DNA from 2 places in the Paenibacillus medicaginis genome. Region 1 is predicted to be linked to the other one. Evidence: riboswitches for the same ligand, from Rfam matches in the RefSeq annotation. Region 1 holds a riboswitch; the other holds the start of a gene.
What was found. Region 1 has a riboswitch for glycine ahead of sdaAB (L-serine ammonia-lyase, iron-sulfur-dependent subunit beta). Riboswitches for the same ligand answer to the same signal wherever they lie in the genome.

Region 1 (16,059 bases):
GTCTGACGGTGGACTGATTACGGCATATAGCTCCGGGACCGCTACGATTACAGCGGCATATGGCGGTAAAACGGCTACCATCACCGTCAATGTGGAGACAGCATCCCATTTGGACATCGGCAGCTCGAAAATTTCCATGTCTGAGAACGGGAAACCGGTTCAATTGACAGCCAAAGTAACTTATACAGACGGATCGACGGAAGTTGTAACCGATAGTACAACCTGGACATCCGATAATGATAGTATTGTATATGTGAACCAGGGCAAGCTGACGGCTTACAAAAAAGGAACTGCGGTCATTACCGCAACCTACAACGGCAAAACAGCCACAGTTACCGTCACAGTTGGCGAGCCTGCAAAGCTGGAAGTGAAATCCAAATCACTCGTTCTCGATATTGATGATACGTACCAGCAACAGCTCACGGTAACTTACAAAGATGGAACCACGGAAGATGTGACCAATGAAGCGGAATGGACCACAAGCAGCGCTAAAGCTGCGACGGTTGATTCTTCAGGCTTGATCACAGGCATGGCTGAGGGTGAAGCCACTGTAACGGCTACCTATGGAAGTCTGAAAGCGACCGTTAAAGTGGAAGTGGGCCTTGCTGCTGAGCTTGAGGCCGATAAAATTCTGATTGTCATGTCGGCAGGAGATGCCCCCCAACTGATTACGCTCACAGCAACGAATTCGAAGGGCGATACAAGAAATGTAACGAAAGACGCGGAATGGTCTTCAAGCAGTGCGGCGATTGCTTCCGTCAAGAACGGTAATGTCACCGCATATAAAAAAGGCAAAGCGAATATTACGGCAAAATATGGCGGTCAAAAGGTAACCATAACGGTTTACGTAGACACGGCCACAAAAATATCAGCATCCGAAGTTACCCTTTCACTGAAAACGGGTGAAACGGATAATATTAAAGTTACAGCCACACTAAGCGACGGTTCGACCATCGACGTGACGGACAAAGCCGAATGGACAACAGGCAGCTACAAGGTAGCCACTGTGAAGGGCGGCACCGTAACGGCAACCGGATACGGCAAGACCAGTATTACGGCAAAATACGGTGGTAAGACGGTCAAAGTGCCGGTTACGGTGGATGCGCTGAAATACCTTGAGACCAGCGAGGTATTGTTGAACCTTACTGTCGGCCAGCAGGTGCAACTGGCCGGAACGGCTACGTATGTGGACGGCACAGAGGGGGATGTAACGAAAAAAGGAGTATGGACCTCCTCCAGAATTCTGGTGGCTACAGCTAAAGACGGAGGGATTAAAGGCATCAGCAAAGGGAAAACCACCGTCACGCTGAAGTTTGCCGGCAAGACAGCCAAGGTTGTTGTCAATGTAACAGAAAAATAATGGGTTTATGAGCAGAAAGGCCGCTCCCGGTGAAACGGGAACGGCCTTTTTCCGTTATACTGCACGATGGCGGGTGAGGTACGTTGCTGAACGTTGCTGAATCAAGAACGGAACTAACTTTTATCCCCTGCCCCTGCCTCTGCCTTGCGGCTGCCGGCTAGTGATTCTGTCATCCGTCGGCCCGTCGGGGTCTGGGCAAGGCCGCCCTTGGCGGTCTCCCGGTGCTTGACAGGCATGGCGCTGCCGACTTCAAGCATGACATCAATGACTTCATCCGATGGAATGGCGCTGCGTACGCCTGCCAGTGCCATATCAGCCGCAGCCAGAGCCGTCACCGCCCCGAGTCCGTTGCGGACGATACAGGGGATTTCGACGAGGCCGGCTACAGGATCGCAGATGAGACCCAGCGTATTTTTCAAGGCAAGGCCGACCGCATGAACCGCCTGCTCCGGGGTGCCGCCGCGCAGCTCGACCATGGCGCCTGCGGCCATGCCAATGGCGGAGCCGATCTCGGCCTGACAGCCTCCTTCGGCGCCGGAGATAAATGAATTGTTGGCGATCACGTAACCGATGGCTCCCGCCGCGAAGAGACCGCGCACCATGTGCTCATCCGACCATCCGAATCGCTCCTGGGCGCTGATGAATACCCCGGGAATGACACCGCAGGAGCCGGCTGTTGGTGTAGCGACAATACGACCCATCGAGGCATTTACCTCAGAGACGGAAAGGGCATAGGCCATGGCGAGGGCTGAGGCATCTCCTGAGCAGGTTTCACCTGACCGCAGATAATCCGCCACCCGTTTGCCGTCTCCGCCCGTTAAGCCGCTGCGTGATACGGTATTCTCTGTCTGGCCGCGGCGCACGGCTTCCTTCATCACCTCGTAATAGTCGGTCATCTGGCTGATCACGTCCTGGGCAGGGGTGTCCGTCTCCCGGGATTGTTCTTCGATCATTAAAGTGCTGATGGTCTTGGACTCTTGCCGGCAGATTTTGCTGATTTCGTGAAGATGACTGAAACGCATCGCTTATTTTGCTCCTTTATTGGCATTTATGGCAGACGCCTGTTTTTGTTGCGGATATCGATCTTTCTTACTTCGTACATATGGGCTAATGACTGCAGCTGCGTGATGACCTGTTCAGGGACAGCGCTGTCCGTCTCAATTGCGGTTAAAGCCTCGCCGTCCCGCCCTTTGCGGTCCACATGCATATAAGCGATATTGACGCTGGCGGCCCCGAGCCCGGAGGTTACAGCCCCGAGCATGCCAGGCTTGTCGGAATGAAGCAGGATCAAGGCCGGAAGCTCGCCCGTCAAATTGACACGGAACTCATTGAGCTGCTGTACATTTATATTTCCCCCGCCAATGGATGAACCGAGCAGCGTGCGCTGTTCGCCGCCGCGCTGCAGTTCAAAGCGGACGGTATTGGGATGAGGAGCGGGGAGGCTGCTGGCAACAAACTCAAATGTCATCCCGGCCTGCTCCGCCCACTGCTCGGCATCGGGAATGCGGGCATCATCGGTATCGTAATCAAGCAAACCGCTCAGCAGGGCCAGATCCGTGCCATGCCCTTTGTAAGTATCTGCAAAAGAGCCGTACAGCGTCATTTTGGCCTGCTCAGGCACTCCACCGAGCCAGTGCCGGGCCATGCGGCCAAGACGAACGGCACCGGCGGTATGCGAGCTTGACGGGCCCGTCATGGCCGGGCCAATGATGGAGAACACATCCTTGAAGCGCATATCCATTCCTCCTGATCTGGTGCAGTATTCATTTACTTACGTAATATGTAAGCACAAAAAAGGACAGAACAAGGAATAGTCCCTTGTCTCTGTCCTTTGTACCTGAGAGTTTCCGACAGGCACTGGCCCGTCTTACCCCTTGGGTGGCTTCAAAAATGCTCTCTCCAGAGCTGCGTCGGCTGGCGGTACATGTACCTGAGAGATTAACTGCCGGCCGGGTGCCGTGCAGCTTGCTCCTTCGGTGCCCTGTATCCTCCGTGGATCAGGTCTCTCCCGTCAGCTTCATCCGCGGCGGTATTCAGTTCAATGATTCAAATTAAGAGTAAAGGATGGCCGCCAGCGTGTCAATGCTCACTGGCCCATAGTTGCTCAGTGGGTCCGCACTTCCAGCTTCCTGGCAATCAGCGACATGCTATAGTTTACAGCAAAGTACAGGAACGCCGCAAACAGCAGGGCCGGAATAACGTACGACTGATTCTGGGCACCGGCAATTTGTGCGCTGTGCGTCAGTTCAGGCAGCGAGATGATGACCGCCAGTGAAGTATCCTTCATCAATGAAATGTACTGGCTGACCAGGGGCGGTATCATGCGCCGCAGGCCCTGCGGAAGAATGATATGCCACAAGGTCTGCGTGTAATTCAAACCGGACGACCTTGCAGCTTCAATCTGCCCCTTATCGACCGATTTCAGGCCACTGCGCACCACCTCGGCAATCATGGCGCCTTCGAAAATGGACAAGCCGATGATGGCGGACCATTTCAATTCGACATCAAATCCGAGCGGCTTGAGGACGAGGAACAGGAAATAAATGATGAGCAGCAGCGGCAGGTTGCGGATCAGGTCAATAAGGGTGGCAGCAGCCTGCGAGATCACGGGGATTCGAGTATAACGCAGAACCCCGAAGATAATACCCGCGATTGTGCTGATGGCAATGGACCAGATGCCGACTTCCAACGTAAGGAGGAAGCCCTGCAGTATAAATTTGACGTTAGGCCCGGAAAATAATCCAGCAAAATCCATAAGTGGCTTCCCTCCTTAAGTTGTTCTGGCCAGCCGTTTTTCCATGTACAGCATGACAAAGCTGAGCGGAAGGGTGACGACCAGATATAATACAGCGGTGAACGCATAAACGCTGACAGGCAAAAATGTCTCCGAATTGATCCGGTCGGACATCAGCATCAAATCTGCGGCGGCCACGACAGCGAGAATGGATGAGTTCTTGAACAGGTTAATGAACTGATTGCCCATGGCCGGCAGCGCGATCTTGATGGCCTGCGGTAGAATGATATGGATCATCGTCTGATTGTACGTCAAGCCGGACGAGCGGCCGGCTTCCATCTGGCCTTTGGGCACTGTCTGAATGCCCGCCCGTATGGCTTCCGCTATATAAGCGGCGGTATAAATGGACAATCCAATAGTGCCAGAAGCAAAACCGTCAAGGTTGATGCCAAGAGGACCGAGACCCAGATAGAAAATATAGACTGTGATCAACAGCGGGATATTCCGGAAGATTTCCACATAAACGGTACCAAGCCAATTCAGTGGTTTGAAGGGTGCTATCCGGAAAATGGCAATCAAGGCGCCAAGCAGAAAGCTTGCCACAAGAGCAATCAGGCTGACCTTGATGGTGTTCAGGAAGCCTTCCATGTACAAGTCCCAATAATTGAACAGGACATTAACGTCAAAAGTTAGCATGTCGGATCACACCTCCGTTAACCGATGGCAAGCAAGAAGGAGCACGCTGCTGCGGCTCCTTCCGCCATTCTTTTATTCAGGTTTAACGCCAAGCCACTGCTCATACAGTTTGTCATAATCACCGCTTGACTTCAGGTCAGCCAGCGTATCGTTGACCGCCTGCAGCAGATCGCTGGAGCCTTTCTTCACTGCGATGCCGTAGGGTTCGTCCGTGAAGTTGCCGCCTACCAGCTCGAAGTTCGGGTCCTGCTGCTGCATTCCGAGCAGAATGGCGTTGTCTGTTGTCAGGGTGTCGCCTTTATTGGCTTTGAGCGCGTTGAAGGCATCCTGATAGTTTTCAAATTCAAGCACTTCGGCTTCCGGAGCCTTTTCCCTGATATTTTTTACGGAGGTGGAGCCTTTAACGGCGAGCACGGTTGTGCCTTTAGTCAAAGAATCTACGCCGGTAATCGGGCTTCCCTTCGGAACGAGCAGGGATTGGCCTGCTTCAAAATATACGTCGCTGAAGTCAACCTGCTGCTTGCGTTCTTCCGTAATCGTCATCGTTGCGACGATCATGTCGATTTCGCCGTTTTGCAGGAGGGGAATGCGGGTCTTGGAGGTTACTTCTTTCAGTTCAATCTTGGATTCGTCACCCAAAATGTGCTTTGCGATCGCTTTTGCGATATCCACGTCGAAGCCTTCGATTTCACCGGTGCCGGTGTTTTTCAGACCGAAAAGCTTGGTGTCGCTCTTTACACCGACAACGAGCTTGCCGCGTTCCTTGATGGCATCCAGCGCGCTTTGCGCTTTGCCGCCGGATTCACCGGAAGAGCCGGTGTTGGTGCCGGATGAAGCATTGTTGCCGCATGCGGCAAGAACGAGAGCGAAAGAGAGGACGAGCAGCAAAAGCGCATTCCATTTCAAACCTTTTTTCATAAGATTGAACCCCTTTCAAAGCTTTATATTTAGTGGTTGATCAAACGGCTAAGGAACGTGCGTGCACGTTCTTCACGCGGCTCGGCAAAAAACTCGGCCGGCGTACTGTCTTCCAGAATCTGACCCTGATCCATAAAAATGACCCTGTCGGCAACCTCGCGGGCAAAGCCCATCTCATGGGTGACAATCACCATCGTCATGCCATCATGGGCAAGAGAACGCATCACATCAAGCACTTCACCAATCGTCTCGGGGTCGAGTGCCGACGTCGGCTCATCAAACAGCATGACCTGGGGTTTCATGGCTAGCCCCCGTGCGATGGCGACACGCTGCTGCTGTCCTCCGGACAGCTGTGAAGGATAGCTCTGTGCCTTGTCTTCAATGCCAACCCGCTTCAGATAAGTCATGGCTGTCGCGGCGGCTTCCGATTTAGTCACACCGAGAACCTTCGTCGGAGCAAGCACGATGTTGTCAATGACCCGCTTATGAGGATAAAGGTTGAAGTGCTGGAAAACCATGCCGATGTTGCGGCGGAACTTGTTGATGTCCACTTTCTTGTCATGAAGCTGCACACCGTTGACGATCAGCTCGCCGCTGGAAATCGTCTCCAGACGGTTCATGCAGCGAAGCAGTGTACTCTTACCGGAACCGGAAGGGCCAATAATCACAACGACCTGGCCTTCTTCAATCGTCAGGTTGATGTCTTTCAGAACTTGAAAGCTGCCGTAATATTTGTTGACGTTCCGAAACTGAATCAGAACGAGCCCCCCTTTGTCTGTGCTTAAGCTCTAAGTTCAGTAGCCAGTAGCTAGTGTCTATGCCTCCATTTTAACATCGTAGCTGTAAAATAAACACATTTTTGTTATGTTAGCTAATAGAACACGATAAAGATAGATAATTCATGATACAATGATATTATGGGAATTTCAAGATTTTTTGTGAAGAAAGATAACACAAGATTAAGATATGGAAGCATAAGCATATAAATATGGAAGCATAAGCCATATAGATATGGAGGCATAAGCATATCGTAAAGGGAATATAGTATTTCACGACTGCTGCGTGACAAATGTATGTAAGTGTCTTACAGTAGAGGGAGCGTCTTTGTTTGAATAAGGCAATATTTTTAATAAAGGAAGGTAATGATGATGAGCAAACCTGTTTCCCCGCTGGTGGCGGCATTACATATGGAACCGCATCCCGAAGGCGGATGGTACAAGGAGATGTGGAAGGCCAATTTTCAAATTCCGAAACCGGTGCTGCCGGACGTGTATTCCGGCCCCCGCTTTGCTGCGTCCTCAACGTATTTTCTGCTTCATCCCGGTGAATTCTCCGAGTGGCATGTGGTGCACTCTGATGAGCTCTGGCTGTACCACAGCGGGAGTCCGATCGAGCTGAAGCTGGGGGGCAGCGGCGTAGAGCCTGGCGAAGAAACTGTCATTATTGTAGGCGCTGATGTGGAGAAGGGAGAGTCTCCGCAGGCGCTTGTTCCAGGTGGTGTGTGGCAGACAGCCCGTCCGCTCGGCGATGAGCCGGTGCTTGTTACTTGTGTGGTTGCGCCGGGCTTCCACTTTGATGATTTCAAGCTGTATTCCCGTCCGCAGGAATGAGCATGTGATCCGTAGTTGGAAAAAGGGGCTGACGCACGGTCTGGTGACCGGCGGCAGGTCCTTTTTTGTCATTGGCAGATTTTTATTGCTGTAGAATGGTGACGGTTTATGAAGGCTACTGTTTGGGATTTTTGCCGTACGGTGATAATATGGTGCCAAAGGGTAATTCAGTCAGAGGGGCATTGTTTGGAGGATAAATCATGGCAAAACCGAAACAGAGAAGACAGACCAAGAAAGCGGCCACCTGGTCGTTAGTCATAATGGGGGCAGGATTTGCAGCATCCCTTCCGTTTCAGCAGTACGGCGCTGTCCGTCTGTTGGCAGGCGCATTTGAGGCCGGAATGGTTGGCGGTCTGGCGGACTGGTTCGCCGTTACGGCACTGTTCCGCCATCCGCTGGGCATTCCAATCCCGCATACGGCACTTCTCCCCAAAAACCGGGGCAAGCTGACAGATGCGCTGGTGGGCACGGTGGAAAATAATTTGTTGAACAAAGAAAGCATCGCAGCCAAAATCAGGGATATCCGGCTCGCGGAAATGCTGCTTGGCGGGGCGGAGCAGGCGCTTGCATCCCCTAAGGCGGCCGAGGCCATCGATACACTGGCGAAACGGCTGGTGAGCCGGCTACCGCTGGACAGTATCGCCCCAGTCATTACGGAGGAGATCCGCAGGCAGATGACTTCCCTGGATGCAGGGCAACTGCTTGAATCGCTGGCAAACAAGACATTGGAACACGGCTATGACCACAAGGCACTGGATTATGCGCTTGAGCAGGCGGAATCCTGGCTGAGGAAGCCAGAGTCCATCATGACGCTGGGAACGATGGGCATGCAGGCCATTTCAGGCTTGCAGTTGCACGGACTAATGCAGTTCGCGGTCAATGCGTTTCTTGGTTACCTCAATGAGGAGCGTATGGGGGAAATGATCCGGCAGTTTTTGCTGGCAAGAATAGATGAGCTGCAGATGGAGCATCATCCGCGTCGCTCTGCTTTGCTGACAGGCTTGCAGGGACAGATTGAGAAGCTGGCGTCGGACAGCGCGGTTCATACCAGACTGAATGATTGGAAAAATGAACAGGCCGCCTCCTGGAAGGGCGAAGAAATGGTGCTGGGCAAGCTGGAGGAGCTGCGCAGCCGCCTGCTGGTCTATATGGAGGATGGGGCTTATGTGCAGGCTCATATTTTTCCGCTGTGTGCACGGCTGCTTGAGGATTTGCGCAAGCACGAGGAACTGCTTGACAGGCTAAATGAGCAGATTATCTCGGCTATTACCAGTCTGGTGGAGAAGAATCACGGCCGGATCGGCGATCTGGTCAGAGAAAATGTGGAGAAGATGGATAACGCCACACTGATCACGCTTATGGAGGACAAGCTGGGGCAGGATCTGCAGTGGATTCGTATCAACGGGGCGCTGACCGGGTTCTTGATCGGCATCGTGCTTACGGGAATTCGTATGCTGGTAGAATCACCTATTTGGTGATTTGGGATAGATCAAAGTCAAAGGACCTCAAATCTCACTATTAAGTGGGAAAGAGGTCCTTTTTTTGCAGCCAGATTTAATACTAAGTGGGCTTAATTACTCAACTTTCACAGAGCCCGAATCCACTTCAGCCTTTGTAGCTACTAGGTTCTGAGGAATTCGAAACCCCTTCTAGTGCTTGACAGTCAAGCTGCCAGCCGATCGTGGCAAGACATGTGATACTCGCTGTTCAGGGGCTTTGCACGATTATCCCGTTGGATCAGGCACAGAAAAACAGAAAACCAGGAACCGAAAAAATACATTTTAGGCACGTTAAAGTAAATAACGGATCAAATGAGGCACGAGCATGCCTGTACCCCCGAATCTATAATACACGAGCATAAGTTCTTTTTTTATTATGCCAAACGTGTGTTCCAGTTTCAAACCGGATATCCCATTTGAGCCGTCTCTTTTATTCTTATCACTCTTTTGTCTCGTTTCTCTTTATTCCTTCCCCTAGGCCCTCCGAACCTCCACCCTCCGCATTCTGAGCAAAAGGGATAATCGTGCAAGGCTGTATGGAGAGGCACCAAGCACCGGGCACCAGGCACCACACACCACACACCACACACCAGGTAACGGACACCAGACACCACACCTTTTATAGACACCACATCTATAGATACCTATCTCACTCTGACTACTAGACTCTGAGGGGATCATCCTCTTCTTGCAAGAAAGCTGGAAAAAAGCTGTCTGCTTTGATTCAGCGTCCACCCCAGTAGTAGATCTCCGTTTTCCCCCGTTATCTCCGGCTTTTTAACGCACGCAGGAGGGCCGCGGCGGATAACAAGAGGGCGGCGATGCTGATCACAAGTGTGGCGGTTTGCACACCGGAAGAGGCTGATGCAGCCGGGGCGGCTTGTGAGGCAGCAGAGCTGTTGTCAGTGGCGGTCTGTTCTCCTTCATTGGTATCTGCTGCACCAGGTGCGCCGTTGTGTCCTGTTTTGGCATCGCTGTGCCCGCTTTGCTCCGGCGCTGCTGCGGGGTCAGCAGTCACGGTCGTCACGGAATGAGGGAGGTCGGACCCTTCATCACCGGTCCATTCGACAATGCTTCCATCCGCATAATACTGGAAGGCATCCCAGGCGACTTTCGCTTCTGCGGATGGATTCACGGCCACAAAGCTGAACCGCTGGTACTGGCCGGCCAGAATTCCTTCCCCTTCAGCGGTCCAGGTTACGGTTTTGACGGTGCCGGAGTCACCAGCGGTTGTGCTGACCTTCCAGCCAGGAATGGGCTCATACTGCTTGAACTCCACGCCCTCCGGAATTTTAAGGGCTACCTTCGTGGTGGCCACATCTTTTTCGACAGGCACCTTGATCGTATAGGTCTCCCAAGCTTCCGGCTGCGAGACGGCAGGGGAGACGGTGACATGCGCGCTGGCAATACCGGCGAACAACAGCGCCCCCGTCACAGCAGCGGAAAAGGCGGAGGATAATTTCATCAATTTCTTTTTGAAGGAACGATTGTTTGTATTCATCAGTTTTTTTTACTCCTTTTAAAATAATTTCGGGCTGCGGCTGCCTTGAAGCCCTGAATGGTACAGTCGGCTTTCCATAAGCATGTTACGGGCCGGCAACAGGCAGCTCGAAGTCGGCATCGATGGAATCGAGGGACCCGGTCAGGGCATGCACCTTAACGGTCCAGGTGCCTGGGGCAGCAAGCAAGCCCTTAGCGTCGAACGGTTGGGCAGACTTGCCGGGAATCACAATTTCCTGGCTTTGGTTTTGGCTGCCATCAGCTTCAGGTGTCAGTGTCAGCGTTATCTGCTGAATGTCCGCAACAGGCTGCTCGCCAGTGTCGCGGATCCAGACCTGGAAGCTGCTGCTGCCTACCCTGGTCGGATCAACGGACAGCTCGACCGTATAGCTGCCTGCTGCTGCTGTCTGCCGGAAAGAGCCGTTTTCCGCCTCAGTCTCTGCCCCTGCAGTAGGGGACAGATGGGTAAGCAGCGCGGCCAGCAGCAGCACGAGCATGCCGGTGGAGAGCTCCCAGCGGATCGCGGCTCCGTTCTGCGTACGACCGTCTGACTGGCGGGCTCGCAGGAACTGGTAAGCGGCGAAGGCAAGCATGACGATCAGCAGCGCTGTTTTGCCAAGCAGCGTATAACCATAGCCTGTTGTGATGAGCGCGCCAAGTGAAGGCAGATGCACCAGGGCGGTATAAATGCCTGTCGCCAGCAGAACTGCCGCCGCCGTCATGCCCCACCCGGCAAACCGCCGCATCGTCTCGTTCCGGACGCGTCCGCTCTCCGTGGCGGGAAGCTGCCGAGTGGCTGCCGGCAAGTACAGGATCATGGCAGCGAGCGCGCCAATCCAGAAGGAGGCGGCTGCCAGATGAACGAAATCGGCGGTGATGGTCAAAGCCGGGATCGGAGCCGCCGCCGCATGGCCTGTGAAGGCTTTGGCCAGCATGATACCGAGGATCAGGATGACCGCCGTATGGGACCACAACAGCCGCCTGCGCTCAGGCTGGGCATGGTCGAAAGCATACAGCAGCAGCACGCTGAGCAGCAGCAAAATCATGACCTGGACAAACCAGACCTTGCCTGCGGTTGTGAACTGCAGGGCTTCACCGATCAACGCCGGGGAAAAGGCACGGGCTACCGGCACCCCGGCATCCCAGGAGACCTGCAAGGGCAGACTGACCAATACCGCTGCGGTGGTTATGGCAAAGCCTGTCCAGATCAGCGCCTGCAAGCGAGCCGCTCCCGCCTCCAGCCAGGAACTGTTGCTCTCGTTATGGCTGCGCCACACGTAAAGACGGAAGCACAGCAGCCCGAATAACAGGGACAAACCCGCATAGAGCAGCCAGCGTACGGCAACAAGGTCAGGGCGGGCCGGGGGAGAAGGAGTGGCAGATCCGGTTCCGCCCGGCATCTCGCCTGCAGTGCCGACCTGGAAAGGAATAACCCCTTGAATAGGGTGTCCGTCAGCGGACAGCACTCGCCAGGTTATGGTATAAACGCCGTCGGGAATACCGGTCTTCAAGCTGGCAGTAACCACCGCAGCATCGCCGGGGGACAGCGCTGCGTCTCCTGTATCCACTCTCGAACCGTTAGCGCCCCTCACCTGTACGGACAGAAACGCAGGCTGCAAATGCTCGCTGAAGGTCATCTCGATGTCGGCAGGCGGCTCGCTGAGCACCTCATTGGCGGCAGGATTGGAGTCCACAAGCGAAGCGTGAGCCCAAGCCATATGTGGGAACAGGAAAAGCAGCGCCAGACCAAGACTTGTAAAGCCGGCTCTCAGCACGGCTCGGATGCTGCGGTTCATAAGGCACCTCCGGAACATGTTTCAATAAGTAATCTTGATGAGTGATCATTATAGTATTTCGCAAGGAATGGGGACATCCCCACAATGGGCTATATTACAGGAAAATTGAGCGCGGAAATTTGACAGAAGTATGAAAAATATCACATGAAAGCTGAGAAGTATACTTTATTTGCTTAACTATTCATATGATTTACAAATAATACAATTAAAAGACAGGCACGGGTATCTGTGCCTGTCTGCTTATTTGCGCGGCTGCCGGTCGACCAGTCCCTGTTCCAGGGCGTAACGTGTAAGCTGGACGCGGTTTTCGAGCTGCAATTTATGAAGAATGTTTTTGAGATGATTTTTGACGGTCTGCTCCGAGATGCCCAGCCCTTCCCCGATTTCCTTGTTCGTCTGTCCGGACGCCACCCAGTTCAGAATTTCCCGCTCGCGGGGGGTCAGGCTCTGACCTGCTGCCGTCTGCTTCGGAGGAGCCGGGAATTCCTGCAAAATACGGTAAGCCAGTTCCTGGCTCAGCGGCGCTTCATCACTGACTACAGCCCGCAAGTATTCCAGCCAGGTGGAGGGAGACAGGTTTTTCAGCAGATAGCCTTGCGCCCCCCGCTTCAGCGCCTCGAATAAATGGGCCGCATCGTCGGATACGGTGATGATTACGATCTTTACGTACGGAAAACGCATCTTGATCAGTCCAGTGGCCTCCAGCCCGTCCATATCCGGCATGCGAATATCCATCAGAATCAAATCCGGCATCAGCTCCTCTGTCATGCGGAGAGCCTGTTCTCCGCCGGAAGCTTCCCCGATGATTTCAAAAGCCCCGTCTTCCGCCAGAATATCGGAGATCGCCTCCCGTGCGTGGGCTGAATCGTCCGCGACCAGCACCCTTGTCCTGTTCAATTGACTTGCCCTCCTTTGGAAATCTCCATTACGGTCCTGCCGTTGCGCCGTTCAAATGTGAACGTCCATCCCATTTGTTCTGCGCGTTCCCTCGTAATGCGCAGCCCGTACCTGTCCGCCCTGTCCAACGGGTCGCCCTCAAAGCCACGGCCATTGTCTTCAACAAGCATCCTCCAGCCCTGCTGCCCTGCTGGCGTTCCATGGATGCTGATCAGGCTGGCCTGGGCATGCTTGCGGGCGTTCAGCAGCGCTTCCCGGATGCAAGCGAGCAGCTCGGCCTGTTCACGGGCCGTCAAGGCTTCATCGGCCATGTCCCACTCCACGTCAGCCTGGGGGTAGACATCATCGGCTGTGTCTCTGACCCGCTGCAGCATCGAGGGAAGTGCCGCCCGGTCCGAATGGGGCGGAAGATCACGCAGATTGGAAATGGACTGCCGGACATATCGGTCCACCTCATGCAGTGTTTTGCGGATCCCGCTCCAATGCGATGAATCCGCAGCGGAGCCGATGCTGCGTTCGGCTTTATCGATTTTGACGGACAGCAGAAACAGCGACTGGGCAATGCCGTCATGCAGCTCCCGCGCAAGCATTTCCCGGGCCTGCAGCACATCCTTGGTGGCCCGTTCCCTCTCAAGCTCGGCCCGGGATGCCTCCATGAGGGTGAACAGGCGCCTGAGCAGCGTTACACTGATGACAAACACAATGAACGGAGTCAGCCAGTTGCCTGTCTCCATTGAAATGACAGGCAGCAGAAACTGATGCCTCACATATTCCCACAAGCCGACGGTAATGGTTGGAATGATAAGAATCATCCATTTGAGTTGTCTGTATTTCATCCCGCTCTCCTTAAGTCATTCTTTCTTTACATTATAGCTACTGCAGTGAACGGATGTAAGGGGAGGACAGATGTGAGTCTTTGATGTAACGGATAAAAATACGGGTGAGTTCGGGATCAAACTGTGTGCCGGAGCAGGCGCGCAGCTCGTTCAGGGCCTGCTCGAACGTTTTCGTCCGCTGATAGGGCCTCTCCGTCGTCATCGCATCAAAGGAATCGATAATGGTAAGCATGCGGCACAGCCGCGGGATTTCATCCCCCGCGAAGCCGTAAGGATAACCGGTGCCGTCATATCGCTCGTGATGCAGCTCGATGAACGGGATCAGCTCTTCAAAGCGTTCGTTGGCTTCGACGATTCGTCTGCCCCAGGTAACATGTCCCTTCACGAGCCTCCATTCATCGGGAGTGAGCTTTTCTTTTTTGTTCATAATATCCCAGGGAATTTCCAGCTTTCCGATATCATGAATCAGGGATCCAAGCACAAAGCGGCGTTTCTCCTCCTGTCCTAGCCCCAGCACTTCGCTGATATCCATGGCGTATTTGAATACACGCTTGGAATGTTTGAAGGCATTAATATCCTTGTATAAAAATAAGGTGAGCTGCTGCTCAATATCCCGGATATCCTGGGCGAGGTCGATTTCGCGTTCCGTCTCATTATAGCTGCCGGATAGATGGACTGCATTTTTCCCCTGACGCTTCGCATAATACAAGGCCTTGTCAGCCTGATCCACAAGCTGGGATTTATCGTAAATCCCGGCCTGATATTCCGAGATGCCGGCTGAGAAGGATAGGCACCCGTGGGGGAAAATCTCCACCCCCTCATAATGGGAATCGTTCAGCTTCTTGCGGATGCGATTGACCATTTCATAGGCCTGTTCGGCGGAATACCCCGGCATCAGCAGGGTGAATTCCTCGCCGCCGTATCGCGAGGCGGTTATGCTGGTCTTTTCCGTTTCCTTCTTCAACAGATTGCCCAGAAACCCGAGCAGCTGATCCCCTTTCAGATGGCCGAATTGATCGTTAAACCTCTTGAAGTCATCGATATCTATTAAGGCAAGCGACAGGGGGAGCTTGTCTTTTCTTGCTGTCTTCAGCTCGGATTCGAGCGCATTTTCAAAATAACTGTGGTTATATAAACCGGTCCGGCGGTCCATGATGGACTTTTCTTCCACATCTCTGAACATATCAAACAGCTTCTTGAAGGCGTGTGACAGCAGCATGCTCAGCCCCAGGAACAGCACCAGCCCCAGAATGCCGTTGTGATAGATCAGCACGGTCAGCACCAGCGACAGAATCAGCGTGCACAGGTACACCAGCAGGGATTCTGCGACGAAGGCTCTCCGCAGCTGCTTTAACGAGCCTTCGTAGGCCAAATAGAAGTATAACCCCAGGGTGAACGTATTTACCGCAAAATAGGTGAGCATGGACAAAACATAAGCGGCGATATAACCATCATTAAGCGGCCCCTGGGACCCTCCGGCCCATTGAAAAATGGAGGCTGCTGAAAAAATAGACAACGCGTAAATGGAAAAATTGATAAAATGCTTCCACCAGGAAAGCTTGTAATCCCGGATCGCCGCAATTACGCTCGTTAGCAGCAGGATGAAGATGGCAACTTCGCTGCCGTGGACGAATATGCAGGCAAGATAAACGGACGAGTCCATGGACTGCTTGTTGCTTGCAGGCGGAAGCTGAAACGTGAAGTATTCAAGGATAAGCACAGCTCCCAGCATGGAATAGACGGTAACCCATTCCAAGGAGGAATACTGCAAAAAGGACCCCTTGTTCGTATATCCAAATATCGCGGCACCAGCGAGGCATATCACTACAGCGTAGATGCCGGTAGGGGTAATGTGCTGATGGAGAGATTTCAATAATCTCATGGGTATTGTTCTCCTGCCTTGTAGGGAATCTTGATGTCTAACATATCAGGGTCTGTGCGAAAAATCCACTCATTCGCAATGATGTGACCACAATCGACACTGCCGGAGAATACACGAAAAAACAGGCCGATCCCGGCCTGTCTGGGTGATGGATACAAATCATTAACCGCCAATCTTGTATCCGGAAGTCAGAGCGATAACAACAGAAGCAATAATAATGGCGTTTACAACAATGCGTGAATATTTGATGTTTTTCATCCTCTTCTACCTCCCTTCAGCGTAGTATGCTGTATATTAGGCATGATGCGGATTCACCTGTTTGTTTATTTTT
Region 2 (16,059 bases), on a different contig from region 1:
GGTAAAGCACTTCTATTTGACCTGCAGCGTATTATTTGTTACTTTTAGCTGACAGAAGTGGGTATAAAAATGAGGTGCGAATGTGAGCGGCCTACAAGTGTCCAAAGTACTCAATAATAACGTCATCATAGGCATACATCCGGATTACCAGGAAGTTGTCGTCATTGGAAAAGGAATCGGTTTCAACCGTAAATCCAAAGATCAGATTTCACTGGATGCTGTTGAGAAAATGTTTATCCTGACCAATCAGGATGAGCAGGAGCAGTACAAGCAGCTCCTTCCGCAGGTGGATGAGAAGCTGATCGAAATTATCGGCGAAGTCATACATGATATTGAAGGACAGGTCAACGCGCCCTTGAACGAGCATATCCATATTGCCTTAACGGATCATATTGCTTTTGCCATGAAGCGCAAAGAGCAGGGGATTACGATTCATAATCCGTTCTTGTATGAGACGAAGGAAATTTACCCGGAGGAGTATAAACTGGCTGAATCCGCGGTCCGAAAAATCCATGACAAGCTGAACATTGATTTGGGTAGTGACGAAATCGGTTTCATCGCGCTCCATATCTACAGCGCTTTGACCAACCAGCATATTTCCCAGGTCAAGGAGCATTCTCAGCTTATTTCAGATCTGGTACAGGTCGTGGAACAGACGCTTGATTATAAAATTCCTACGGATTCCCTGGACTATTCCCGGCTGTTGACCCATCTGAGATTTGCGCTGGAGCGAATCCGGCGTGGTGAGAAGGTTCAGGAAATGCATAAGCTCGACAAGCTTCTGAATGCAGAATACCCGGAAATGTATATGCTGGCATGGAAGCTGACGAAAATTATGGAAAACCGGCTACATCAGCCTGTCTATCCGGCGGAAGTCAGCTATTTGACGATGCACCTTCAGCGGCTGCAGCAGCGGAAGGAAGAAAGCTGATAAATTTGTGATGAAAAGGATTGCATATTTCGACAAGTGGTGCTACAATGACTTTCGTCAATAAGCAAAACAACAATTGAAGATGAAAACGTGTTACTGATTCGATCAGGCATGAGTTGATTAAAGTATGATTGGAGACAGCCTTTCAGGGGAAAGATACATCCCAAGGTTGTAAACTTTATGCTTTTGTTAGCTCATGCTTTTTTGCGTTCTTTTCTGTTGTTTTGAGATGAATACTCTCGAAGGATGTGGGTTTTATGTTTAAAAAGCTTTTCGGCGTTTTGCAGCGTGTCGGTAAAGCTTTGATGCTTCCCGTAGCCATCCTGCCTGCAGCGGGTTTGCTGCTGGGGATCGGCAACGCGCTGGTTAACCCGGATTTGGTTCAGTACATGCCGTTCCTTGGCGCCGGCTGGGTTGAATCCGTTGCGACGATCATGATGAATGCCGGCCAAATTGTCTTTGACAACCTGGCGCTGCTGTTCGCGGTCGGTGTTGCCGTCGGTCTGGCCAACGGCGAAGGCGTTGCGGGTCTTGCGGCCATCATTGGTTACCTGATCATGAACGTGACGCTGGGTACTGCGGTGGGTGTAACGCCAGGGCTTGTCGCACAGCAAATTCCCGGATATGCAACAGTGCTCGGGATTCCGACACTATCAACGGGTGTTTTCGGGGGTATCATTATCGGTATCCTGGCGGCAGCGATGTACAACCGTTTTTTCAAAATCGAGCTTCCGTCTTATCTCGGCTTTTTTGCCGGCAAACGGTTTGTTCCGATTGCAACATCGCTTGGCGCACTGATCATCGGCCTGCTGCTGGTTGTCATCTGGCCGCCGGTTCAAGGTTTTCTGAACGCGGTGTCCCACTTTATGGTGGATACGAATCCTGTATTGGCAACCTTTATTTTCGGTGTGATCGAACGTGCTCTGATTCCTTTCGGGCTGCACCACATTTTCTATTCTCCGTTCTGGTTTGAGTTCGGTGAATATGTCAACAAAGCAGGTCAGGTCATTCGTGGTGACCAGCACATTTTCATGGCTCAGCTGAGAGATGGCGTGCCATTCACCGCAGGCGCATTCCAGGTAGGTAAGTTCCCGTTTATGATGTTCGGGCTTCCTGCCGCAGCTTTGGCCATGTATCACGAAGCAAGACCAGAGCACAAAAAATATGTGGCAGGCATCATGGGCTCCGCCGCATTGACTTCGTTCCTGACAGGTATTACGGAGCCGCTGGAGTTTTCCTTCCTGTTCGTAGCTCCGCTGCTGTTCGCAGTGCATACGATCTTTGCAGGCTTGTCCTTCATGACGATGTATCTGCTGAACGTGAAAATCGGGATGACGTTCTCCGGCGGATTTATCGACTTCCTGATCTTCGGGGTTCTGCCGAACCGGACCCCTTGGTGGTATGTCATTATCGTTGGTCTTGTGCTGGCGGTGATCTACTACTTCGGCTTCCGCTTCATTATCCGCAAGTTTAATCTCAAGACGCCGGGACGCGAAGAGCAGACCGAAGAAAATGAGAGTAATAGCGGCGGAGGCAATGACGATCTTCCGCACAATATTTTGGCGGCATTTGGCGGTCCGTCCAATATCAAGCATCTGGATGCATGTATTACACGTTTGCGGATTGAAGTCAATGAGAAAGCCAATGTTGACAAAAACCGTCTGAAACAGCTTGGCGCCTCCGGCGTGCTGGAAGTCGGCAATAACGTGCAGGCGATTTTCGGTACACGTTCCGATACGATCAAATCGCAAATGCAGGATATTATGGCAGGGCGCACACCTGCACCCGCTGCCATTCCTGAGCCTGCAGCTGAAAAAGCGGCTGGTGAAGCAGGGCAAGCGATTATCACCGAGGATATCGTCATGCCGGTAAACGGTGAACTGCTGCCGATTACCGAAGTGCCGGATCCGGTATTCTCCGAGCGAATGACCGGTGACGGATTTGCGGTGCTGCCGCATGACGGCAACATTGTTTCTCCGGTGTATGGTAAAGTGTTCAACGTGTTCCCGAGCAAGCATGCGGTGGGCATTATGTCCGATGGTGGCAAGGAAGTTCTCGTGCATATCGGTGTCAATACCGTGAAGCTGAAAGGACAGGGCTTTGAGGTGCTCGTTAACGAGGGAGACCTTGTATCTGCAGGCCAGCCGATCATGAAAGTCAATCTGGAGTACGTGAAGGAGAATGCCAAATCGATCATCTCTGCGATCATTTTCTCCAACCTGCCACAGGGTGCCGGAGTCACGCTGGACAAGAGCGGAACACTCAAAGCTGGCGAAGATAAAATTATTACGATAAAATAGTAACGATCTGCTTCTATAGTGAACGTTCCGTAGCGGTCCCAGGACCGCAGGAGCGTTCTATGGGCATAAGCGGTTGATGGTATATCAGCAAGCGGCAGATTTACAATAATATATTCAGAAAGTGGGAGAATCATCATGCAAAAAACATTTACAATCACTGACGAAGACGGTATCCATGCACGTCCGGCAACAGCTCTGGTGAACACGGCGACAAAATTCAGCGGTGTAGAATCCTTTGCTGAAGCTAACGGCAAAAAAGTTACCTTGAAATCCATCCTGGGCGTACTGTCCCTGGGTCTGGAAAAAGGCGATACGATCAACATCATCTGTGAAGGCGGAAACGAAGCAGAAGCTCTGCAAGCGCTGGAAGATGTTATGGTTAAAGAAGGGCTGGGCGAAGTAAATGCTTAAAATCTCCGGGATCGCTGCCTCGGCAGGCATCGCTATCGCCAAGGCGTTTATCTTGGAGCACCCTGACTACTCTGTAGAAAAACGCACGGTAACGGATGTCGAAGCGGAAATTGCGAAGCTGGACGCAGCACTGGCACAGTCGCAATCCGAGCTGGAGAAAATCAAGGAACGGACTCTTCAGGAATTGGGGGAGAAGAAGGCGGAAATTTTCGCTTCCCACCTCCTCATTCTGAACGATCCGGAGCTGATTGATCCGGTTAAGGATAAAATCAAAAACGAACAAGTGAATGCGGAATTTGCACTGAATGAAACGGCGTCGCAGTTCATTACCATGTTCGAAAACATGAAGAGCGAATATCTGCAGGAACGGGCAGCTGATATGCGTGACGTTACCAAACGTGTGCTGAATCACCTGCTTGGACTGAAGTTTATGAGCCCTGCTGAAATCAGCGAAGAAACGATTGTGCTTGCAGAAGATTTGACACCTTCCGACACAGCGCAATTGAACCGTAAATATGTCAAAGGTTTTGCTACGAATATCGGCGGCCGTACTTCCCACTCCGCTATTATGGCGCGTTCGCTCGAAATTCCGGCTGTCGTCGGTACGAAGGACGTTCTTTCCCAAGCGAAAAGCGGTGACCTGATCATCGTGGATGGTTTGGATGGAGAGGTGTTTGTGAATCCGAGCGACGAAGTGGTCGCCGAATATCGTCAGAAGCAGCAGGCTTACGACAAGCAGCGCGAAGAATGGCGCAAGCTGCGCGACGAAGCGACCGTTTCGACAGACGGCGTTCACGTTGAGCTGGCTGCCAATATCGGTACTCCCAACGACGTTGCAGGTGTGCTTGAGAACGGTGGGGAAGGCGTAGGTCTGTACCGTACGGAGTTCCTTTACATGGGACGCGACAAGCTTCCTTCGGAAGACGTACAGTACAATGCTTACAAAACGGTTCTGGAGAAAATGGAAGGCAAACCTGTCGTAGTCCGTACACTTGATATCGGCGGCGACAAGGAGCTTCCTTATCTGGATCTGCCAAAGGAAATGAACCCGTTCCTGGGCTTCCGGGCGATTCGTCTTTGCCTGGACCGCCAGGATATTTTCCGGACACAACTGCGTGCTCTGCTGAGAGCCAGTGTGCACGGCAATCTGCGCATCATGTTCCCTATGATCGCTACACTGGGTGAATTCCGTGAAGCTAAAGCAGTTCTGCTGGAAGAGAAAGCGAAGCTTGCTTCCGAAGGCGTTCAGGTGTCTGAGGAAATTCAGTTGGGCATCATGGTGGAAATTCCATCAACGGCGGTGCTGGCAGACCAATTCGCGAAGGAAGTCGATTTCTTCAGCATTGGCACCAACGACCTGATTCAATATACGATGGCGGCAGACCGCATGAATGAGCGGGTGTCCTACCTGTATCAACCGTACAACCCGGCGATTCTACGTCTAGTCAAAATGGTTATTGACGCAGCTCATGCGAATGGCCGTTGGGCTGGCATGTGCGGTGAGATGGCAGGGGACGCCACAGCTATTCCTCTGCTGCTCGGACTTGGACTGGATGAATTCAGTATGAGTGCGACCTCTATCCTGCCTGCCCGCAGCCAGATTTCCAAGCTGTCCCGCACGGACATGGAGAAGCTGGCCGCTCAGGCATTGAACATGCAGACAGCCGAAGAGGTTGTTGCATTGGTTCAAAGCATTGAAGGGTAAAATTTTATCCGTTTTTTTCAAGGTTTATCTTTTTCCAAAACATACTCATGCTGAGTCCTTCAGCGGCCGGTACCTTAAGGGGTACCGGTTTTTTTCGTTGGACGTGCCTGGATTCTTCTTCCGATCGCTGGGGCGTACCCGGATTCTTCTTCCGATCGCTGTTATCCCCGGATTTCCTGATTAGATTGGACAGTTGAAGAAATCCGGGGATAAAGGCGAACGCTTCGCTTCTCCAGAAGAATTCCGAGCACTTGGCAGGGTAGTACCCCTTGAACGCTTCACCCGTTCAAGGTATTTCTTGTGGGCTAATTCACAGAGGAAAAAATAAAACATGAAGAACGAAAAATACAGAACGTAAAACACAGACCGAAAAACCGAAGACTGAGAACTTAAAAGACCGAAAAAGAAAAAGGCCCCCTTTGCGGACCGTAGAGCCACTATTTCTTGAGTTTAGATGATTTTGTCTATGTTTTCGGACACCACAGATCTTATCCGGCAAGATTTAAGGGGAATGGACTGGAAAATGTGCGAATAAGTGCATCTCTGTCCGTTGGAAGGTGAAATCAGCGGGATTTAGCAGAAATAAGGGCTTTCCGGTCCGAGTTCGTACAACGCCGAGTGGGGATAAGAACAATATGTTGGACTTAAAAGTAAGTTTTTAAATGGAGGACTCATAACCTATTTTTTTACATATACAAGGGCGCAAATGGAAGATTTTTTTCAAATACAAGTCTGTAGAGGTTAACTCCCTATATTTTTCTTGCCAGACGTGATTGATATTCGTTATATTTTCTGGGAGTCTGCTGGTATCGTGTTCCTGACCTTACTTACAACCAAGCATGCTCGAAAAATACCGATCCCTGATTCATCTCACTTGTCGGCCTAGTTTAAGTGTATAGAAACTACAAAGTTTAAGGGGATGATAATATGCCCATTGATTTTCATTCTGAAAGGAACCGTTTCACTTATGCTAGTCGAGAAGTGGATGCCAGTTGGCTTAAGAAAATTAAAGATCTTGTGGAAGTTAGCGGTAAGAGAGCCTTGGATCTAGCCTGTGGGGGTGGTATTTATAGTAAAGGCTTGGTGCAATTAGGTGCTAGTCATGTTACCGGTCTAGACTTCTCGAAAGAGGTTATCGCAGGTGCTCGAGTCAATTGCCAGGGCATTGAAAATGTCGAGTTTGTTGAAGGCAACGTGTTTGATACCGGCTTACCGGATGAAGAATATGATTTGATTCTGCAAAGAGCTTTGATTCATCATCTGGATGAAGCGGGTGTGAAGCAGTGCTTATTAGAATGCAAGCGTTTACTGCGCAAAGGTGGAGTGTTGATCATCCAGAACCGCACACCAGAAGACTGTTTGCTGCCGGGGAGCAATACCCACATCCGCGGTTACTTTTTTGAGCGTTATCCGAAGTTATCATTTAAGGAGGTTAAACGCCGTTATCCAAGTGATGTGGTGATGAATAATTTGCGGGATGCGGGCTTTACAAAAGTGGAAGAACATATGCTTTGGGAGACTCGGAAAATTTACTATGAACCTGAACAACTGTCAAACGACTTGCTTCAACGAACGGGTCGCTCTTTGCTGCATGAGCTGACCGACGAGGAGCTTGCTAATCTCGTAAGCTATATTGAACTACATTTGCTGTGGCAGGTTAACTCGCCGATTATTGAAAAGGACAGATGGACTATTTGGAGAGCGGTAAAGTAGAGAAAAAAGAGAAAGACGGCTATACGCAATTCATGTCCGAAATCCGAAAGGAAAGTATCCATCCAGTGCGCATGTCTAATAGAGGAAAGTAAGAAAGGGTTGCCATTCCCTCAAAAGATCATCGTTTGCAGATATAACGAAAAATGTACTTCGTTTATCAGGAATTTAGAAAATGCTTAGTTCGCGGAACGTTCCAGAATGCTCAGAATGGCTTTAAACGTCTCAGATCATGAAAAAAGTGGGGGTCCAAGTCCGCAGACCTTGGGACCCCCACTTAATGAAGCTATAGCATTAACTGCAGGCGCAGTTCAAAACAGGCTTGCGTGCGGCGGTGGTTTCATCGAGACGTGTGACCGTTGTGGTGTATGGGGCGTTCAGCACCAGCTCGGGATTTTCCTCTGCCTCCTTGGCAATGCGGATCATCGTATCAATAAAGCCGTCCAGCGTTTCTTTGCTTTCCGTTTCGGTCGGCTCAATCATAATGCATTCTTCCACATTCAGCGGGAAGTATATAGTCGGCGGATGATAACCGAAATCGAGCAGTCGTTTGGCGACATCGAGGGTGCGGACGCCAAATTTTTTCAGGCCACGGCCGGACATGACAAATTCATGCTTGCAGACACCCGGATACGGAATCTCGTAGTAAGGCGCCAGCCGGTGCATCATATAATTGGCATTCAGTACAGCGTTTTCCGATACGGCACGCAGGCCCTCCGGTCCGTAGGTGCGGATATACGCATAGGCACGGACGAGAATGCCAAAGTTGCCGTAGTATGCTTTGACACGGCCGATGGAATCGGCCTGCTCTGTATCCCAGCTGTACGTCTCATCCTCGTTTTTGACGACAAGCGGTTTTGGCAGAAACGGAATGAGCAGCTTTTTGACACCGACCGGACCGGCTCCCGGGCCGCCACCGCCGTGTGGGGTGCTCATCGTTTTGTGCAGATTCAAATGCACGACATCAAAGCCCATGTCCCCCGGACGGGTAATGCCCATAATGGCGTTGGAGTTGGCCCCATCGTAATAGAGCAGTCCACCAGCTTCATGCACAATCTCCGCAATCTCCGTGATTTGCTCTTCGAACAGTCCAAGGGTATTCGGATTCGTCAGCATAAGAGCAGCGGTGTCGCTGCCAACGGCGGCGCGCAGAGCGTCCAGGTCAACAAGTCCCCTGGCGGTTGATGGAATCGTGACCGTCTCAAATCCGGCAACTGTAGCGCTCGCCGGATTCGTTCCGTGCGAGGAATCAGGCACAATCACTTTGCTGCGGCGCTCGCCGCGGCTTTCATGATAAGCGCGGATCATCATCAGGCCGGTCCACTCTCCGTGGGCTCCGGCAGCAGGCTGCAGCGTGACGGCATCCATGCCAGTAAGTCCGGCCAAATCGTTTTGCAGTGTGTGCAACAGCTCAAGTGCACCCTGAATGCTTTCTTCCGGCTGATAAGGATGGATTTTCGCCAGTCCGGAATAACGCGCAACGTCTTCGTTGACTTTCGGATTGTATTTCATCGTACAGGAGCCAAGCGGATAAAAACCGTTATCCACCCCGAAGTTGCGGCGGGACAACTCGGTATAATGACGGATGACGTCCACCTCATAGACTTCCGGCAGCGCCGCAGGTTCGCTGCGCAGCAGCCCGGAAGGAATGAGCTCGTCAGTGGGACGGCGGGGCACATCACATGCGGGCAGCGAATATGCGATACGGCCCGGATGGCTCAATTCAAAAATCAGCGGCATATCATGTTCGGATTGAGTCATAGTAGTTCCTCCAGCACCGATGCGAATTGGTCAATCTCTTCTTTGGTTCTTTGTTCCGTTACGGCGATCAGCATGTGGTTCTTGTATTCTTCGTAGTCTCTGCCCAGATCATAACCGCCGATAAAACCGGCATCCAGCAAACGGGATTGCAAGGTCTGCATATCTGTATCCCCCGGCAGGACGAGCACGAACTCATTAAAAGTTGGGGAAGTAAACGCCGTCTTTACTCCAGGCAGGGATGTGAGACGTTCAAGAGCGTACCGGCTCTTATGCAGATTCAGCTCAGCCACCTCAATCATTCCGTTTCTGCCCATGACGGACATATAGACGGACGCGGAGAGTGCAAGCAGCGCCTGGTTGGAGCAAATATTTGACGTCGCTTTTTCGCGGCGGATATGCTGCTCACGGGCCTGAAGGGTAAGGACAAAGCCGCGTTTGCCGTTGTGGTCCTTCGTTTGGCCGACGATTCTTCCCGGAATGCGGCGCATATGCTCCTGGGATACGGCGAAATAACCGCAGGTTGGTCCGCCGAGCGAAGAGGAGATGCCAAGCGGCTGCGCATCGCCTACTACAATATCGGCTCCCAGCTTACCCGGCGCTTCAAGCAGCCCGAGCGAGAGCGGATTGGAACTGACCACCAGCAGACCCTTCTGCGCATGAATTAAATCGGCCATTGGCCGGATATTTTCAATAGAGCCGAAGAAATTGGGGTTCTGCACGAGCACGGCGGCGGTATCCTCAGTTACTGCTGCTGCGAGCGCTTCGGGATCGGTCACGCCGTTTTTGCAGCCCACTTCCACAATTTCCAGATTGAGGCCGTGTGCGTAAGTGTTCAGCACTTGACGCGCCTCCGGATGAACGGAGCGGGATACGACGATTCGTTTGCGGCGTGTGGCGGCTGCCGCCAGATTGCCTGCTTCGGCCAGCGCGGTTGCGCCGTCATACATACTGGCATTGGCTACCGCCATGCCGGTAAGCTCACATATATAGGATTGAAATTCAAAAATGGCCTGCAGCTCGCCCTGGCTAACTTCCGGCTGATAAGGGGTATATGCGGTGTAAAATTCCGAGCGGGAAATGACATGATTGATCACGGACGGAATATGGTGATCATAGATGCCTGCGCCCAGAAAGCTGGCATGGGTTTCGCTGCTGGCATTTCTGCCGGCCAGTGCCGACATATGACGGGTCAGAGCCCGCTCATCCAGCCTCGAAGAAACGGGAAGCTCATCCCGGAAACGAATTTTTTCGGGAATATCCTTGAACAGGTCCTCAATGCTGTCTGCGCCGACTGTGCGAAGCATCTCGGCGCGATCCTGCTCGGTCATCGGTAAGTATCTGTGCTGATTCATGACTGCGCTCCTCTCAATATCCGGTCTGTTCCAATTATCTCTATTTTGTGCGTTTGTAGAACGGTGCCTTGACTACCTCGGCTTTGAGGCGTTTGCCCCGGATTTCCACCTCAACCTGTGTGCCAAGCTGGGCAAAGCGGCTGTCAATCAGCGCAAGCCCTAGATTCCGCTTCAGAGTAGGGGACTGTGTGCCTGTCGTCACTTCGCCAATCTGCTCCGATTCTAAGAATACCGGGTAATGTGAACGTGGAATGCCGCGGTCCAGCATTTCCAGACCGACGAGCTTGCGGGGAGTCCCTTGCTCCTTCTGCGCAAGCAGCGCTTCCTGTCCGATAAACGACCCTTTGTCTAGCTTCACGAAAAAGCCCAGTCCCGCCTCCAGCGGGGAAATCGTCGCAGACAGCTCCTGGCCGTACAGCGGCAGCTTTGCTTCAAATCGAAGCGTATCCCGCGCTCCCAGCCCGGCGGGCACCAGCCCGTGGGATTCACCAGCCTGCATCAACCCCTGCCAGATCAACGGGGCATCCTCGGCACGGCAGTAGATCTCGAAGCCGTCTTCTCCCGTATATCCCGTGCGGGATACAAGCGCGGAAGCGCCGAATAAGCCGGCGTGTTCAATAAAGCGGAAGGAGCCGAGCGAAACGACGTTGCTATCTACGGCTACGGTAAGGATAGTGGCGGCTGCAGGACCCTGAAGGGCGAGCAGCGCAGTTTGATCCGATACATTCTCCATTTGCGCATCATCCGGTTTATGCTGCTGCAGCCATTCCCAATCCTTTGCGATATTAGAGGCATTTACGACGAGCATATAGGAATCAACGCCGCGTTTGTAAACAAGCAGGTCGTCTACGACTCCTCCATCCGGATAACACATCAGCGTATACTGGGCCTGCCCGTCTTCAAGTTTGGAAACATCGTTGGTAGTTACGCTCTGCAGGAAGCTTTCGGCTCCTGTACCTGTAACGTTGAATTCTCCCATATGGGAGACATCGAACAGTCCGGCACGTTCCCGTACGGCCTCGTGCTCCTTTTGGATGCCGCTGAACTGGACAGGCAGCTCCCAGCCGCCAAAATCAATACAGCGCACGCCGGAATATCCGGCATACAGCGGGTACAGCGGTGTTCTTTTCAATGCAGTCAACACAATTCACCTCGCACAAGAGTTGGCAGAGCTTATGAAAAAGCAAAAAAGGACAGGCCAAAGAACGGTGCATGGCTGCTCAGCCATGCTATTCTTCAGCTCTGTCCTTGATACCTGAGAGTTGCCCTGCGTGATTACAGGTTTCCCCTTGGGTGACCCGCTGCCGCGGATTCTCTCCAGAGTCGCGTCCGGTAAAGGTCCTTTTGCCTGAGAGATTCACCGTTTGTCGGCTTACTCCTTCGGCGTTACCTGCTGATTCCGCGGGTGCAAGGCAAACACGGGTCTGGTTCACCCTTCATGCTGCAGCCCGCTCGGGCCTGTTCAGATGCCGCCTTGGCGCATCATTTTCCCGGAATGTCGGTAATCTCTCCCTATACGTTCATCCGCTATTTAATCTATAACCATTAATACGCGATCACCGGAAATATGTCAATAAATTTGTCATATTTTCAGGCCTGATTACAAAATGTAAGCAGTTTCTCTTCCTAAAGTGCTTCTATCCGGAAAAAAATACGAGGTTTTCTGTAAGCTATATTGACATTTAAATCTTGCTTGGCTTAATCTTACGTTGAAAACGAGAAGTTGCAAAGAACAGTTTAAGGGAACAATGAAGTGTTTTATGGCGTGAAATTCCAGTGGAAATGGAGCGGTATACATGAGCGAAGTTAAAGAAAACTATTTGTACAGCGAAGAGCATGAGTGGGTAAAAATTACAGATGAAGGAACCTTGCTTGTTGGCATATCCGATTTCGCGCAGCATCAGCTTGGCGACATTGTGTTTGTCGAGCTGCCGGGGGAAGGAGCATCTCTGGAAGCCGGTGCAAGCGTAGGCACGATCGAGTCGGTAAAAACCGTATCTGACCTGTATGCACCGTTAAGCGGCACGGTGATTAAAGTGAACGAGTCGCTGCAGGACTCGCCGGAACTGGTCAACAGCTCGCCATACGAGGATGGCTGGATGCTTGAAATCCGGGTGGATGGCGACGTTAATGACGCGGTGAGCAAGCTGCTGAGTGCAGAGGGGTACAGTCGTCTTGTGGAAGAAGCTTAATGAAACATCCACTCTAAAATAGGATATTTGTCCTATTTACGACTTTTTTCGAGAAAATCGCATAAAGTGTATACAAGCGTATATTTGTTTTTGCAAGTATGTTCTATAAGCATGGCAGCCTGATACCTACATGAGGGATACAGCAGTCATGCTTTTTTGCCGTTTGTCCGAAAAAAATTGGAGCAAAGACATCATGTTCAGGGGAATTACGGTTAATACCGGGGAAATCAGTTTATATTAAGGTTAGGCCATATTCATAACCACGCATGGATACATGAGACTTTAGTCGTGTGAGAAATTGAGCTTGGCATAAGGTCCCAAACCCCTCTGAAAATCTTAAATTTAAATTTTGTCATCAACGTTGATGACGAAACTGCATTTTCATTTTATTGATGAAGATACCGTTTTCAATTAGGATGAAGTAAGCAAAAGGATATGAGGCCTTTTACCTAAGGGTTTGACAAAATCACAAAAAGCGACAAATCACTTCGTTTTAGTAGCGAATTTTGACGAATCCTTGTTGAGGTTTCAATACATTGAGGAGGTTTTTTACATGAGTTCAGTGGACGCTAAGTCCGGAAGCGGCGGAGGCTTGCGCGTTGGAGTGCAAAAATTCGGACGCTTCCTGAGCGGCATGGTTATGCCAAACATGGGCGCATTTATCGCCTGGGGCTTGATTACGGCCCTCTTTATTCCAACAGGCTGGTTCCCGAATGAAACGTTCGGAGCATTGGTTGGCCCAATGATCACGTACCTGCTGCCGCTGTTAATCGGTTACACGGGCGGTACAATGGTACACGGGCAGCGCGGCGGCGTGGTCGGCGCGATCATGACCATCGGTGTCATTGTCGGCGCGGACATTCCGATGTTCCTTGGCGCGATGGCAGCAGGCCCGTTCGGTGCCTGGGTGATCAAACAATTTGACAAAGCTGTTGAAGGCAAAATTAAATCCGGTTTCGAGATGCTGGTTAACAACTTCTCTGCCGGTATTATCGGCGGGGCGCTTGCACTGCTTGCGCATACCATTATTGGTCCGGTTATTGAAGCGATCAGCAGCGTGTTATCTGCTGGCGTTCAGTTCTTGATGGATGCAGGACTGCTGCCACTCGTCAACTTGCTCATTGAGCCGGGTAAAGTATTGTTCCTGAACAACGCTATTAACCATGGGATTTTGACACCACTTGCAACCGAGCAGGCTTCACAGATGGGCAAATCCATTTTGTTCATGCTGGAGTCCAACCCTGGACCGGGTATTGGTATTCTGCTTGCATACTGCTTCCTGGGCCGCGGGACGGCTAGAGCTTCTGCTCCAGGCGCAGCGATCATTCATTTCTTTGGCGGTATTCATGAGATCTACTTCCCGTACATTCTGATGAGACCGATTCTGATCCTGGCTGCAATGGCCGGCGGTGTTGCGGGTACGTTTACGTTCATGATTACAGGCGCAGGTCTGGTAGCAGCTCCTTCGCCAGGCAGTATCTTTGCTTACTTCCTTATGACGCCAAAAGGCGGTTATCTGCCGATGCTGGCAGGTGTTGTTGTAGCAGCGGTTGTCTCCTTTGTCATTGCTGCGATTTTGCTGAAGACAGGCAAACAGACAGATGAGAGCCTGGAAGATGCAGCAGATCGCATGAAAGAAATGAAGAACCAAGGAAAAACGGGTAATGCAGCCGTGGCAGCCGATAACCGTGAAGCGGATCGTGCGGCAGCAGTAGCTTCCAGCAATGTGAAAACAGATGTCAATAAAATCGTATTCTCCTGTGATGCGGGTATGGGATCAAGCGCAATGGGTGCATCCATCCTCCGCAAGAAAATGAAGGAGGCCGGCGTGGATGTGGTTGTAACGAACACGGCAATCAGCGAAATTCCGCAGGACGCAGACATCGTTATTACACAGAAGACGCTGACTGACCGTGCCAAAACGGTTGCGCCGAAGGCGGAGCATATTTCCATCGACAACTTCCTGAAGAGTCCTGAATATGAGGAATTGGTTGAACGTCTGAAAAAATAAATCTTAATTGCCTTTCGGCAAAGCTTTTTCAGGTCAATGGCACAGGCAGTTCAAGGGCGAATCGGGAGGGACGGGTATCATGAATATTACCAAACGACAAAGCGAAATTCTTGAATTCCTGCTGCAGCAGACGAAAGAGGTGACTGCGGGCGACATTGCCGCCCGCATCAATGTCAGCACGAGAACCGTTCTGCGCGAGCTGAGCGCGGTGGAGAAATGGCTGGAGCCCAACGGGGTCAGGCTGGAGAAAAAATCCGGGATCGGAATCCATTTGGATGCCGATCCCTCTCGGCTTTTCCAGCTTCGTCAGCAGCTTTTCCGTTCGGAATCGGTAGAGTATTCAGCAGAAGAAAGAAAAATTTACAGCTTATGTATACTGCTGGATGACAGAGAGCCGATCAAGCTGCTGTCGCTGGCGGCTGATTTAAAGGTAACGGTCGCGACTGTCAGCCATGATCTTGACGAGCTGCAGTCCTGGATCGAGAAGCATGGGCTTACCCTTGTGCGCAGGCGCGGTTACGGTGTGCGGATCACAGGCAGGGAATCCGACATCAGGCGGGCTATTTCCGAGCTGGGGCTGGAGCATCTGGATGAATCCGATTTGTTCGGAAGGGATTTGTCCAGACATTCATCCCATGCCATGGATAAACTGATGGAACTGATCGGCAGAGATGTGATGCTGACGGTGGAGAACGCCTTGTGGCAGCCGAATGAAAAATGGCTGGAAAACATGGTAGAGAGCAAATACATGGAGCTGCTGATTCAGCTTTCCGTAGCCATCGCCCGCATCCGGCGAGGATTTGCGGCCAAGCAGCCGGAATCGGAGCTGATCCTGGGGACTCATGAAGAAGAGGATAAGGTCCGCGCGGCGATGGTGGAGCGCATTTGCGCCGAACTGTCGGTTGCGCTGTCCCTTCACTTTACGGAGCAGGAGAAAAAATATTTCAGACATCTGTTCCGCTCCGCCGAGGACCGCTCGACAAGGCTGCTGCCGCTGGATGATCTGGTGCTGCTGGAAATAGTGAATGAGCTGATCCGCCGGGTGGAGGAAAACGCAGGTGTGCATTTTGGAGAGGATCGCCTCCTGCGTGAAGGTCTGATTGCCCATGTCGAGCCGGTCATTAAACGGCTGAAAGAAGGGAATGACATCCGTAATCCGCTGCTGCAGCAGATCCGCAAGGATTATGCCGAACTGTTCGAAGCGGTCAAGGAGGCCGTATCGGGCATGATCGAGCTGAATGTGCCTGATGAAGAAGTGGGATTTCTGGTCATGCACTTCGGCGCTTCCATTGAGCGGCTGCGCCAGCTGCAGCGGGAGGTGCGTGCCATTGTGGTATGCACCAGCGGAATCGGATCTTCCAGACTACTGGCCACCCGGCTGGCGAAGGAGCTTCCGCAAATCAGGATTGTGGACCGGGCCTCGTGGTTCGAGGCGGCCCGTATTCCCAAGGAGGATTACGATCTGGTCATTTCGACCGTCGATCTGCCGCTTGAGAGGGACCGTTATCTGAAAATCAGTCCACTGCTGACGCAGGAGGAGAGTGACCGCCTGCGTCATTTTATCCAGAACATAACACTCAAGAAAGTCAGCGGCAGGCAAAGGCAGACCGTGGAACCGAACCAGGGATTGGGGTGGCTGGTCGGGTTGAAGGACAGTCTGCAGGAGATTGTGCGGATCGTGCAGAA

Region 2: another riboswitch for glycine. It lies ahead of gcvT (glycine cleavage system aminomethyltransferase GcvT); the one in region 1 lies ahead of sdaAB (L-serine ammonia-lyase, iron-sulfur-dependent subunit beta).

Annotation. Positions count from the first base shown of each region.
Region 1 is NZ_JBHIRY010000019.1:89,294-105,352, reverse strand. Features, by position in the region: gene ACE5LO_RS18270 (Ig-like domain-containing protein) at 1-1,360, shown strand, start outside; gene sdaAA (L-serine ammonia-lyase, iron-sulfur-dependent, subunit alpha) at 1,474-2,382, opposite strand; gene sdaAB (L-serine ammonia-lyase, iron-sulfur-dependent subunit beta) at 2,409-3,095, opposite strand; glycine riboswitch at 3,183-3,265, opposite strand; glycine riboswitch at 3,269-3,381, opposite strand; gene ACE5LO_RS18255 (amino acid ABC transporter permease) at 3,465-4,115, opposite strand; gene ACE5LO_RS18250 (amino acid ABC transporter permease) at 4,131-4,790, opposite strand; gene ACE5LO_RS18245 (ABC transporter substrate-binding protein) at 4,863-5,708, opposite strand; gene ACE5LO_RS18240 (amino acid ABC transporter ATP-binding protein) at 5,738-6,466, opposite strand; gene ACE5LO_RS18235 (cupin domain-containing protein) at 6,857-7,318, shown strand; gene ACE5LO_RS18230 (DUF445 domain-containing protein) at 7,519-8,796, shown strand; gene ACE5LO_RS18225 (YcnI family copper-binding membrane protein) at 9,581-10,318, opposite strand; gene ACE5LO_RS18220 (copper resistance protein CopC) at 10,404-12,113, opposite strand; gene ACE5LO_RS18215 (response regulator) at 12,354-13,010, opposite strand; gene ACE5LO_RS18210 (sensor histidine kinase) at 13,007-13,846, opposite strand; gene ACE5LO_RS18205 (bifunctional diguanylate cyclase/phosphohydrolase) at 13,884-15,728, opposite strand; gene ACE5LO_RS18200 (DUF5317 domain-containing protein) at 16,023-16,059, opposite strand, start outside.
Region 2 is NZ_JBHIRY010000018.1:63,228-79,286, forward strand. Features, by position in the region: gene glcT (glucose PTS transporter transcription antiterminator GlcT) at 83-931, shown strand; gene ptsG (glucose-specific PTS transporter subunit IIBC) at 1,189-3,231, shown strand; gene ACE5LO_RS17605 (HPr family phosphocarrier protein) at 3,367-3,642, shown strand; gene ptsP (phosphoenolpyruvate--protein phosphotransferase) at 3,635-5,347, shown strand; gene ACE5LO_RS17615 (class I SAM-dependent methyltransferase) at 6,275-7,060, shown strand; gene gcvPB (aminomethyl-transferring glycine dehydrogenase subunit GcvPB) at 7,352-8,818, opposite strand; gene gcvPA (aminomethyl-transferring glycine dehydrogenase subunit GcvPA) at 8,815-10,170, opposite strand; gene gcvT (glycine cleavage system aminomethyltransferase GcvT) at 10,211-11,311, opposite strand; glycine riboswitch at 11,403-11,496, opposite strand; glycine riboswitch at 11,497-11,616, opposite strand; gene gcvH (glycine cleavage system protein GcvH) at 11,967-12,362, shown strand; gene ACE5LO_RS17640 (PTS mannitol transporter subunit IIBC) at 12,916-14,373, shown strand; gene ACE5LO_RS17645 (BglG family transcription antiterminator) at 14,453-16,059, shown strand, end outside.